2 regions of the Sphingobium sp. VMM genome follow, and region 1 is predicted to be linked to the other one. Evidence: riboswitches for the same ligand, from Rfam matches in the RefSeq annotation. Region 1 holds a riboswitch; the other holds the start of a gene.

Region 1 (5,321 bases):
GCGAGCTGATGGGGCTGATCCATGGCGAATATGATGCCAAGGCGGGCGGCTTTGCGCCCGGCGGCGCGTCGCTGCACAATGGCATGGCCGGCCATGGCCCCGACCGGGCGAGCTATGACAAGGCGATCGCCGCCGACTTGGCGCCCCAGCGCATCGCCGACACCATGGCCTTCATGTTCGAAAGCCGCATGGTGCTGCGCCCGACACGCTGGGCGATGGAAAGCCCGCTACTGCAACCCGATTATGATGAATGCTGGTCCGGCTTCCGCAAGGCCCAGCTTCCCCCGATGAACGAGACCCCATGAGCTATCGGCACATAGACGAAACCCATGATCCCGCCCGCACCAGCTGGGTTGCGAGCGCGCAGGATCATGGCGACTTCCCGATCCAGAATCTGCCCTATGGCCTGTTCTCGCCCGCCGGCGGACCGCCGCGCGCGGGTGTCGCGATCGGCGATGCGATATTGGACCTGGCCGCCTGTGTCGGCGCCGGGCTGATCGATTGCGCACCGCTGCTGGAAGACCAGCTCAATGGCCTGATGGCGCTGCCGGTGGCGGAGCGGGTCGCCCTGCGCCGCCGGATCAGCGCGCTGCTGTCGAACCCGGCCCATCGCCCGGCGGTCGAGCCGCTGTTGCACCGGGCGGCGGACTGCACGCTGCACCTGCCGGCGCGGATCGGCGACTATAGCGACTTCTATGTCGGCATCCATCACGCCAACAATATCGGCCGCCAGTTCCGGCCCGACAATCCGCTGCTGCCCAATTATAAATATGTGCCGATCGGCTATCATGGCCGGGCATCCTCGATCCGTCCGTCGGGGGATCCGTTGGTCCGCCCGCGCGGCCAGCGCAAGCCGCCCGAGGCCGAGGTTCCGGTGGTCGGCCCGACTGCCCGGCTCGACTATGAGCTGGAACTGGGCGTGTGGATCGGCACCGGCAATGATCTGGGCAGCCCGATCCCCATCGGCGAGGCGGCCGATCATGTCGCCGGCTTCTGCCTGCTCAACGACTGGTCGGCGCGCGATTTCCAGGCTTGGGAATATCAGCCGCTCGGGCCCTTCGTGGCCAAGAATTTCCATTCGACCATCTCGCCCTGGGTGGTGACGCCCGAGGCGCTGGCGCCGTTCCGCATCGCCCAGCCGCCCCGGCCCGAAGGCGACCCGGCGCCGCTGCCTTACCTCAGCGATGCCGACGATCAGGCCCATGGTGCGCTGGCGCTGACCTTGGAAGTCTATCTGTCCACCCAGGCGATGCGCGACGCGGGCCAGCCGCCGATGCGGCTGAGCCAGGGGCCGGCGAGCAACATGTACTGGACCGTCAGCCAGATCGTCACCCATCATGCCTCCAATGGCTGCAACCTGATGCCCGGCGATCTGCTCGGCAGCGGCACCATCTCCGCCCCGACGCGCGATGGCTATGGCAGCCTGATGGAAATCAGCAGCGGCGGGCGCGAGCCGATCATCCTGCCATCGGGCGAGACGCGCTGCTTCCTGGAGGATGGCGACGAGGTGACATTGCGCGCCACGGCATCAGCCCCCGGCCATGTGCCGATCGGCTTTGGCGAATGCCGCGCGATGATCGTGCCGGCGCGATGAGCGACCTCACCCTTCATGGCTATTGGCGGTCGAGCGCGAGCTATCGCGTACGGATTGCGCTGGCCCTGAAGGGTGTCGACTATGCACAGGTCACCCATGATCTGCGCAGCGGTGCGCAGCGCGCGCCCGACTATCGAGCGCTGGCGCCGCAGGGGCTGGTGCCCGCGCTGGTCGCGGGCGACACCGTGCTGACGCAGAGCGGCGCGATCCTGGAATGGATCGAGGCGCGCTGGCCGCAGCCGCCCCTGCTGCCCGCCGATCCGGGCGATGCGGCGATCGTCCGTGCCATGGCCGGCATCATTGCCTGCGACATTCATCCGCTCGGCAATCTGCGCGTGTTGCAGGCGCTGCGGCAGGATTTCGGCGCCAGCGAGGATCAGGTCCGTGCCTGGATCGCGCGTTGGACCGGCGAGGGATTTGCTGCGCTCGAAACGCTGATCGCCCGGCATGGCGGCCGCTTCGCCTTCGGCGACAGCCCCAGCTTCGCCGACTGCCATATCGTGCCCCAGCTCTACAATGCCCGGCGCTTCGGCGTCGACCTGACGCCCTTTCCGCGGCTGTGCGCCGTGGACGCGGCGGCATGCGCGCTCCCCGCCTTTGCCGCCGCGCACCCCGATCGCCAGCCCGACGCTGACATATGAGTGACACTGACACGCGCCTGTTCGCGACGCCGGCGGGCGTGCGCCTCTGCCCGATCGACCAGATCGCCGACGGCAAGGCGCGCAATTTCGTGCTGCAGATGCGCGCCGGCCGCTTCCATGGATTTGCCGTGCGGGATGGCGATCATGTCGCCGGCTTTGTCGACCAATGCCCCCATGCCGGCCTGCCGCTGGCGCAGCAGCTGGACGATTATCTGACCCCGGACGGTAGTCATATCAGATGCAGCTGGCACGGCGCCATTTTCCGCCGCGACGATGGCGTCTGTGTCGGCGGCCCCTGTGTCGGTCAGCGCCTTAGGCTTTGGCCGCTCGCCATCGCTGATGGCTGGATTGTCACCGCTGCCCAAAGCGACTAGGAACCGGCCCAGGGACGGGGCTTCGCATCGTCCCGACATGATCGCGCCGGTGCCCCCACGGGGGCTTAAAATGGGAAGGCGGTGCGGATGCCATGGCGTCCAAATCCGCAGCTGTCCCTGCAACTGTGAGCGGCGAGCGTGATGAACAAAGCTGTCCCCGATGCGGGATCAGCAGCCACTGGGCCGGACGCTAAATCCTGCGAGGCCTGGGAAGGCCGTTCCTCCCGCTATGACCCGCAAGCCAGGAGACCTGCCGGCGTTTAGGTCGCTCTTGCTTTGGTCCAGGGGATGGCCGGGGCACGGTGTTCCGTCTGAGCGACAGGTTGGCGGCTGGAGCCGCGCGGTCACGCATCTGCGGGCGAACAAGCGCCCGTCCGCGATGCCGGCCGGCCGTGCGTGCGCGCCCGGTTCGCTCCCGCCCCGGTTGCTCCGGCGCGCGAGTATTTGTCATGGCCAACACTGCATCTGCCAAGATCCCGACCACCGTCATCACCGGCTTCCTGGGCGCGGGCAAGACCACGCTGATCCGCCATCTGCTGGAAAATGCGAAGGGGCGCCGGCTCGCCCTCATCATCAACGAATTTGGCGATGTCGGCGTCGACGGCGAACTGGTGAAGGGCTGCAACGACGCCGCCTGCCCGGAAGAGGATATCGTCGAGCTGGCCAATGGCTGCATCTGCTGCACCGTAGCCGACGATTTCCTGCCGACCATGACCGCGCTGCTCGACCGGCCGAGCCCGCCCGACCATATCATCATCGAAACCTCGGGGCTGGCCCTGCCCAAGCCGCTGGTCAAGGCGTTCCAGTGGCCCGACATCCGCACCCGCGCTACGGTGGACGGCGTCGTCGCGCTGATCGACGCCGATGCGGTCGCCGCCGGCCGTTTTGCCACGGACGAGGCCGCCCTGGCCGCAGCGCGCGCCGCCGACCCCAATCTGGACCATGACAGTCCGCTGGAGGAATTGTTCGAGGATCAGCTCGCCTGCGCCGACATGGTGGTGCTGAACAAAAGCGACCTGGTCGATGCCGACACGCTGGCCGCGGTCGAGGCGCAGGTCGATGCCGAGACGCGGCCCGGCGTGAAGATCGTCCGCGCCGCCCATGGTGCGGTCGATATCGGCGCGCTGCTGGGCATCGTCGCGGCGGCAGAGGATGATCTCGACGCCCGGCCCTCGCACCATGAGGCGGAGGGCGAGGATCATGACCATGATGATTTCGACAGCTTCGTCGTCGGCGGCGATGCCGTTGTCGATCCCGACACGCTGGTGGAGGCGCTGTCCGCGCTGATCGCCACCCATGACGTGCTGCGCGTCAAGGGCATGGTCGCGGTCGCGGGCAAGCCGATGCGCCTGGTCGTGCAGGCGGTCGGCCCGCGCATCCAGCATTTCTTCGACCGTCCCTGGCAGCCGCAGGAAGCGCGCCGCACCCAGCTGGTGGTGATCGGCCAGAAGGGGCTGAACCGCGCCGCGATCGATGCCGACATCCAGGCCGTGCTCGGCTGATGCATCTTCTGTCCGCCACGCCGGGAACGATCAGCGACGGCGAGGAGGCGATCGACCTCGATCAGCCGCCCGGCGACATCGTCATCCTGACCGTGGCGGACAGCGACCTGGCCTGTTTCGCCGCCGCTGCCGCGCGCCTGCCCGATGATGCGCCGAGCGTGCGGCTGGCCAATCTGCTGCAGCTCAAACATCCCTATTCGGTCGACCTCTATGTCGAGAAGGTGATCGCCAGGGCGCGCTTCGTCTGCGTCATCCTGCTCGGCGGCAAGAGCTATTGGCCCTATGGCGTGGACGAGATTGCGCAGGTCGCGCGTGAACGGGGCATCGCCTTCGCCGCGATCGCCGATGGGCGCGAGGGCGATCCCGCGCTGGATCTGGCTTCCACCGTGCCGGCGGCGATGCGCGAGCAGCTGCGCGACTATCTGCGCCAGGGCGGCACCGCCAATGCGCTCTCCTTCCTGCGCTGCGCCGCGCGGCTGATCGGCGCGGATGCGGGCGAGCCCGATCATCCGCTGCCGATCGCCGACGCGGGCCTGTACCTGCCAGGTCACGACCGGCCGGGCGTGGCCGAGCTGCGCGCGACCTGGGTCGAGGGGCGGCCGGTGGCACTGCTGATCTTCTATCGCGCGCTGGTGGTGGCCGGCACGCTGAGCGCGGTCGATGCGATGGTAGCGACCCTTGGCGCGCGCGGCTTCAACGTTGCCGCCGTGCATGTGCGTGCGTTGCGCGAGCCGTTCGTGCGCGACTGGCTCGGCGGGCTGCTGGCCGATATCGCGCCCGACATCATCGTCAATGCGACCAGCTTTGCCGCCTCCTCGTCGTCCGTTCCGCGCGTACCGGGCATCTTGGAACAGGCCGATTGCCCGATCCTGCAGACCGCCTTTGCGGGGGTCGAGGAAGGCAGCTGGCGCGGGTCCGCCCGTGGCCTTGGTCCGCGCGACCTGGCGATGAATGTCGCCCTGCCCGAAGTGGACGGGCGCCTCTTCACCCGCGCCGTGGCTTTCAAGGCGGCCGAGCGGTTCGACGCGCGAACCCAGTGCGGCATCGTCGTGCCGCGCGTGGCACCCGACCGGGTCGCCTTCGTCGCCGATCTGGCGCGCAACTGGGCAGCGCTGCGCCGCACGCCGCCTGCCGAGCGCCGGGTTGCGCTGGTGCTGGCCAATTATCCCAATCGCGACGGGCGGATCGGCAATGGCGTCGGCCTCGACAC
Region 2 (5,321 bases), on a different contig from region 1:
CGGGGCGCGCCCATGTCGACGCTGGCGCCGCCGTCCACGCCCTTGGCATCGAGCAGCCCGGCCCTGGTGCGGATCAGCACATCCTTGCCGACGAACAGCGGCACGCAGCGCGTGGCGTTGCCGCAGGCTTCCACTTCCGAACCGTCGGAATTGAAGATCAGCATCGACACGTCGGCCTGATCACCGGGGTCGGCATCGCCGATGACGATCAACTGGTCGCAGCCCACGCCGGCATGGCGATCGGCAATGGCGCGGGCGCGCGCCTCCGTCATCGCGACCGGCGCTTGGCGCGCGTCGATCACGACGAAATCATTGCCCAGACCATGCATCTTGGAAAAGCGGCTCATCATGGCGCCGCATTTAGTGTGGCGGGGCGGAAAAGGCGAGTCTTGGCTGTGCGGGCGCCGCTATTGCGGGGAAACGCGAAAGCCGACGAGCATGGCGCGTACAAAGGGGATGGCTTGGCCTTCATTATCCTTGCCAGCTTCCAGAGTTAAGGCGCTGGCCTGGGTGCAGGCTACATCGACCAGTTTTGCCTCATCTGGTTTGACGCCCTGGCAATGGGAGACATGCCCGGATGTGTCGACCTTCACGACGATACTGGCAGTTGTTTCGCGCGCGCCATCGGGCAGATTGCTGACCTGTAATCCCAGATCAACGGGTGGTGCGGCAGAGCGTTCGGAGCCCGCCTTGCCCTGGCCATTGGAGCGCCACCACCTGACACGGCTGTGCCATTGGCTGTGGATGGCGCTACCCGTTTCGTCCGTGGCATGCGTGAACTTCGCTCTTGCCAGTATCAATGCGCAGGTTTTCCGATCCAGGGCAGTGGAGCCGCTAGATTGGGTGATGTCGCATCGTATCGCTTGACCATTGGGCGCGATCAGCAATGCGAAAAATGTAGTGCCCTCACCCTGTGGTCGCTTGTCGTCAGTAGGATAGTCCAGCGAAGTGACCCAATCCCCCGGATAATTGGCTGGTGTCGCGTTCACAAGCGCGACGGCATGGATCAGTACCGATACGATTCCCATCATTTCCCCTAAAGCCGACCCTCGCGGCATCCCCAGACCAGACTAAGGGTGACCGATTGGAAAGACTAGCGGTCAAGCGCCCCCGCCAATGATTGCGGCATAATCCTGCGGATCGACATTGGCGCCGGAGATGACGAGGGCGGTGGCGCCGTCGGTCGCTGGGGCGAGGCCGGCAAGCATGGCGGCGAGCGCGACCGCGCCGCCCGGTTCGACCACCAGCTTGAGCGTGGTGAAGGCGAAGCGCATCGCGTCGCGCACCTGATCGTCGCTGACGACCAGACCGCCTGCGAGCAGGGCGTGGTTGATCGGGAAGGTCAGCGCGCCGGGGCTGGGCGCCAGCAGCGCGTCGCAGATGCTGCGCGCGTCGGGCGAGACGCTTTCGCGCGTGCCGCTGGCGAGCGAGCGGGCGGTATCATCGAAACCGGCGGGTTCGACCGCATAGACGCTGATGTCCGGGCGGGCGGCCTTGACCGCCGTGGCCGTGCCCGCGACCAGGCCGCCACCACCGCAACAGACGAGAATCTGCGTGAGGTCGGCGCCGGCGGCCTGCGCTTGCTCCAATATCTCCAGGCCGATCGTGCCCTGGCCGGCGATGATGAAGGGATCGTCGAAGGAGGGAACCAGCGTCGCGCCGCGTTCGGTGGCAAGGGCGGTGGCGATTTCCTCGCGGCTCTGGGTGAAGCGGTCATAGGGGACGACCTCGGCGCCCAGCGCGCGGGTGTTGGCGGTCTTGATCGCCGGCGCATCGGCCGGCATCACGATCGTGGCGGGAATGCTGAGCAGGCGCGCGGCAAAGGCGACGCCCTGGGCATGATTGCCCGAGGACCAGGCGACGACGCCCGCCGCGCGTTCCGCAGCGTTCAGTCGGGCGAGGCGGTTATAGGCGCCGCGGAACTTGAACGATCCGCTATGCTGGGCCCCCTCGAACTTCACCAGCACACGCCGGCCGCAGAGATCGTTCAGCGCGGCATTCTCGATCAGCGGGGTGCGGACCGCCGCCGGCGCGATCAGCCGCGCGGCATCGGCGACGTCGGCGGCAGTGATGGCAAGCGAATCGGACATGTCGGCTCCTTCGGTAAGAGGCCCCTGCATAGCCGCCCGCCGGCGCCGCGCAACGATCCGCCGGGGCGATCCTGGCCCGCTTGGCAGGGCTTGTGCTTTGGCTTATGGGGGCCGCGCGCCGGGGCGGTCAAAAGCCCCGGACGCGCATGATCGCGCCGGTGCCCGCAAGGGCTGAAAACGGGAATGCGGTGCGGGGGGCGCAGCCCTTCCAAATCCGCGGCTGTCCCTGCAACTGTAAGCGGTGAGCGCGATGCGCAGGGTTCCCAGGCTCTTCAAAAGGGGAGGGCCGGAACCGGCCACTGGACCGCCAAGTCCGGGAAGGCTGGCGCATCGCTGCCCTGACCCGCGAGCCAGGAGACCTGCCGGCGTCTGGTCGCTCTTGCCCTGGCCCAGGGGATGGCCATGGCGCGGTGTTTCCGTCGAGCGACGCCCATGGCGGCCGGGGCCGCATCGGTGCGTGGGGCGGGGCGCTGGCGTCTTCCCGATCCTCACGCAGCGACCGCTTGTGCGGACGCCCCGGTTCCAAATCGACGGACGCCGGGGGACGATAAAATGAAGATGTTGGGGATTTCGCTGATCGCATTGCTGGCCGCTACGCCGGCATTGGCCCAGGATGACGATATCGTCGTCACCGCTTCGGGCATTGCGCAGCCGCGCGACGAGGTCGGCCAGGCGATCACGGTGATCGATGCCGACACGATCAGGACGCGCCAGGCGGTCGATGTCGTCGACCTGCTCGCCACCACGCCGGGCGTCCGCTTCAGCCGCAACGGCTCCACCGGCGGCGTGACCGGCGTGTCGCTGCGCGGGGCGGAGACGACCCAGACGCTGGTGCTGATCGACGGGGTCAAGGTCAACGACCCGAGCGGCATCGGCGACGGCTATGATTTCGGCCATCTGCTGACCGGCAATATTCGCCGGATCGAAGTGCTGCGCGGCTCCAACTCGGTGGTCTATGGCAGCCAGGCGATCGGCGGCGTGGTCAATGTGATGACCGGCGCGCCGAGCGAGGGTTTCGAGGTCAATGCCTCGGCCGATTATGGCTATAGCGACACGCTGAATGCCAAGGCCGATGTGTCGGGCACGCGCGGCGCGGTGTCGGGCGGCGTCGGCGTTGCCTATTTCAACACCGACGGCATTTCCTCGGTTGGCCGGTCGTTCGGCGGCGTGGAGAAGGACGGCTATGAGAATATCGCCACCAACGCCAAGCTGAAGATCGCCTTTTCCGACAGCCTGAGCCTCGACCTGCGCGGTTACTATATCCATGCGGATCTCGACTATGACAGCTTCTTCGGCGCGCCGGCGGACAGCAGCGACGTCAGCAAGCTGGACCAATATGTCGGCTATGCCGGAATCAACCTGGCGCTGCTCGACGGCAAGCTGACCAACCGCGCTGCCGTCACCTGGCTGCGCAACGATCGCGACTATTATTTCGTGCGCGGCACTGACCCGGACTATGGCTATTCGGGCACCAATCTGCGGTTCGAATATGAGGGCGTCTATGCCCCGGTGGATCAGGCCAAGCTGATCTTCGGCTATGAGCATGAGCGGCCGGACTATGAGTATTTCGGCTTTGGCGACATAGCGAGCGCGAAGGCGAACATCGACAGCGTCTATGCGCTGGCGGTGGTGAAGCCGCTTGCCGGCCTGGCCGTCACCGGCGGGCTGCGCCATGACGATCATAGCCAGTTCGGCGGCGCGACCACCTTTGGTGCCAACGCCAATTACACGCCGAACGCCGGCGCCACCAATATCCGCCTCTCCTATGGCGAGGGGTTCAAGGCGCCGTCGCTCTATCAGCTCTACGACACCTATAGCGGCAACAGCGCGCTGCGGCCGGAACGGTCGAAAAGCTATGATATCGGCTTCGACCAGAGCCTGGACGGGGACAAGGCGGTGCTGTCGCTGACCGCCTTCCGGCGCGATACCCGCAACCAGATCAATTATGATTATGCGACCTACACCTATGGCAATCTGGACCGGACCCGCGCCAAGGGCGTGGAAGCGACGCTGACGCTGAAGCCGGTCGAGGCGCTGACGGTGGCGGCATCTTACAGCTATGTCGATGCGCGCGACCGGTCGGGCGGGGCCACCGACGGCAATCGCCTGCCGCGCCGCGCCGCCAATGCGGTGAGCGTGTCGGCCGACTATCTCTGGTCCTTCGGCCTGTCGACCGGCGCGACCCTGACCATGGTCGGCGACAGCTATGACGACACGGCGAACACCCGCCGGCTCGACGGCTATGGGCTGGCCGGGCTGCGCGCGTCCTTCCCCGTGGGCGACCATCTGGAAGTCTATGGCCGGATCGACAATCTGTTCGATGCGGATTACGCCACCGCCTATGGCTATGGCACCTATGGCCGGTCGGCCTATGGCGGCGTGCGTGTCCGCTTCTAAGGGGCGGCGCGCATGAGCGGGCGGCGGCATCCTTTGTTGCTGCCGGGGCTGATCGGCCTGCTGCTGGTCGCGGCCATCGCGTCGGTCGCGCTGGGATCGGTGACGATCGCGCCGGCCCGCATCCTGGCGGTGCTGGCGGGCGGTGGCGATATGGTGGCGCGCGCGATCGTCATCGACCTGCGCCTGCCGCGCATGGCGATCGGCCTGCTGGTCGGCGCCATGCTGGGCCTGTCGGGTGCGGCATTGCAGGGCTATCTGCGCAATCCGCTGGCCGAACCTGCCGTGCTGGGCGTATCCAATGCAGCGGCGCTGGGCGCGGTGATCGCGCTCTATTTCGGCCTGTCCGAACTGCACCCGATGGCGTTGCCGCTGCTGGCGATCGTTACCGCACTGGCGGCGATCGGCGCGCTGTTCCTGCTGGCGGGACCATCGGAAAGCCCGTTGACGCTGATCCTGGCCGGCATTGCCGTCGCGACGCTGGCGGGGGCGGGGATCAGCCTGGCGCTCAACCTGTCGCCCAATCCCTTCGCCGCGATGGAGATTATGAGCTGGCTGATGGGCAGCCTGGAAAATCGCAGCATCGACCATCTGCTGCTGGCGCTGCCCTGCATCGCGGTCGGCGCGGCGCTGCTGCTCTATGACGGGCGCGCGCTCGATGCGCTGACCCTGGGCGAGGATGGCGCGCGGGCGCTGGGCGTCGACCTGTCGCGGGCGCGGCTGCGGCTGATGGCGGGGGTGGCGATTGGCGTCGGTGGCGCGGTGGCGGTGACCGGATCGATCGGCTTCGTCGGCCTGATCGTGCCGCATCTGGTGCGGCCGCTGACCGATCGGTCG

What was found. Region 1 has a riboswitch for cobalamin ahead of cobW (cobalamin biosynthesis protein CobW). Riboswitches for the same ligand answer to the same signal wherever they lie in the genome.
Region 2: linked by a shared signal. The riboswitch ahead of ACUCV3_RS18465 (TonB-dependent receptor plug domain-containing protein) and the one ahead of cobW (cobalamin biosynthesis protein CobW) in region 1 are both predicted to bind cobalamin.

The regions. Positions count from the first base shown of each region.
Region 1 is NZ_JBXGSI010000012.1:101,966-107,286, forward strand. It holds gene hmgA (homogentisate 1,2-dioxygenase) at 1-305, shown strand, start outside; gene fahA (fumarylacetoacetase) at 302-1,594, shown strand; gene maiA (maleylacetoacetate isomerase) at 1,591-2,235, shown strand; gene ACUCV3_RS16565 (Rieske (2Fe-2S) protein) at 2,232-2,609, shown strand; cobalamin riboswitch at 2,640-2,881, shown strand; gene cobW (cobalamin biosynthesis protein CobW) at 3,059-4,111, shown strand; gene cobN (cobaltochelatase subunit CobN) at 4,111-5,321, shown strand, end outside.
Region 2 is NZ_JBXGSI010000015.1:44,456-49,776, reverse strand. It holds gene dapF (diaminopimelate epimerase) at 1-350, opposite strand, end outside; gene ACUCV3_RS18475 (energy transducer TonB) at 408-1,031, opposite strand; gene ACUCV3_RS18470 (threonine ammonia-lyase) at 1,101-2,090, opposite strand; cobalamin riboswitch at 2,230-2,471, shown strand; gene ACUCV3_RS18465 (TonB-dependent receptor plug domain-containing protein) at 2,643-4,487, shown strand; gene ACUCV3_RS18460 (FecCD family ABC transporter permease) at 4,500-5,321, shown strand, end outside.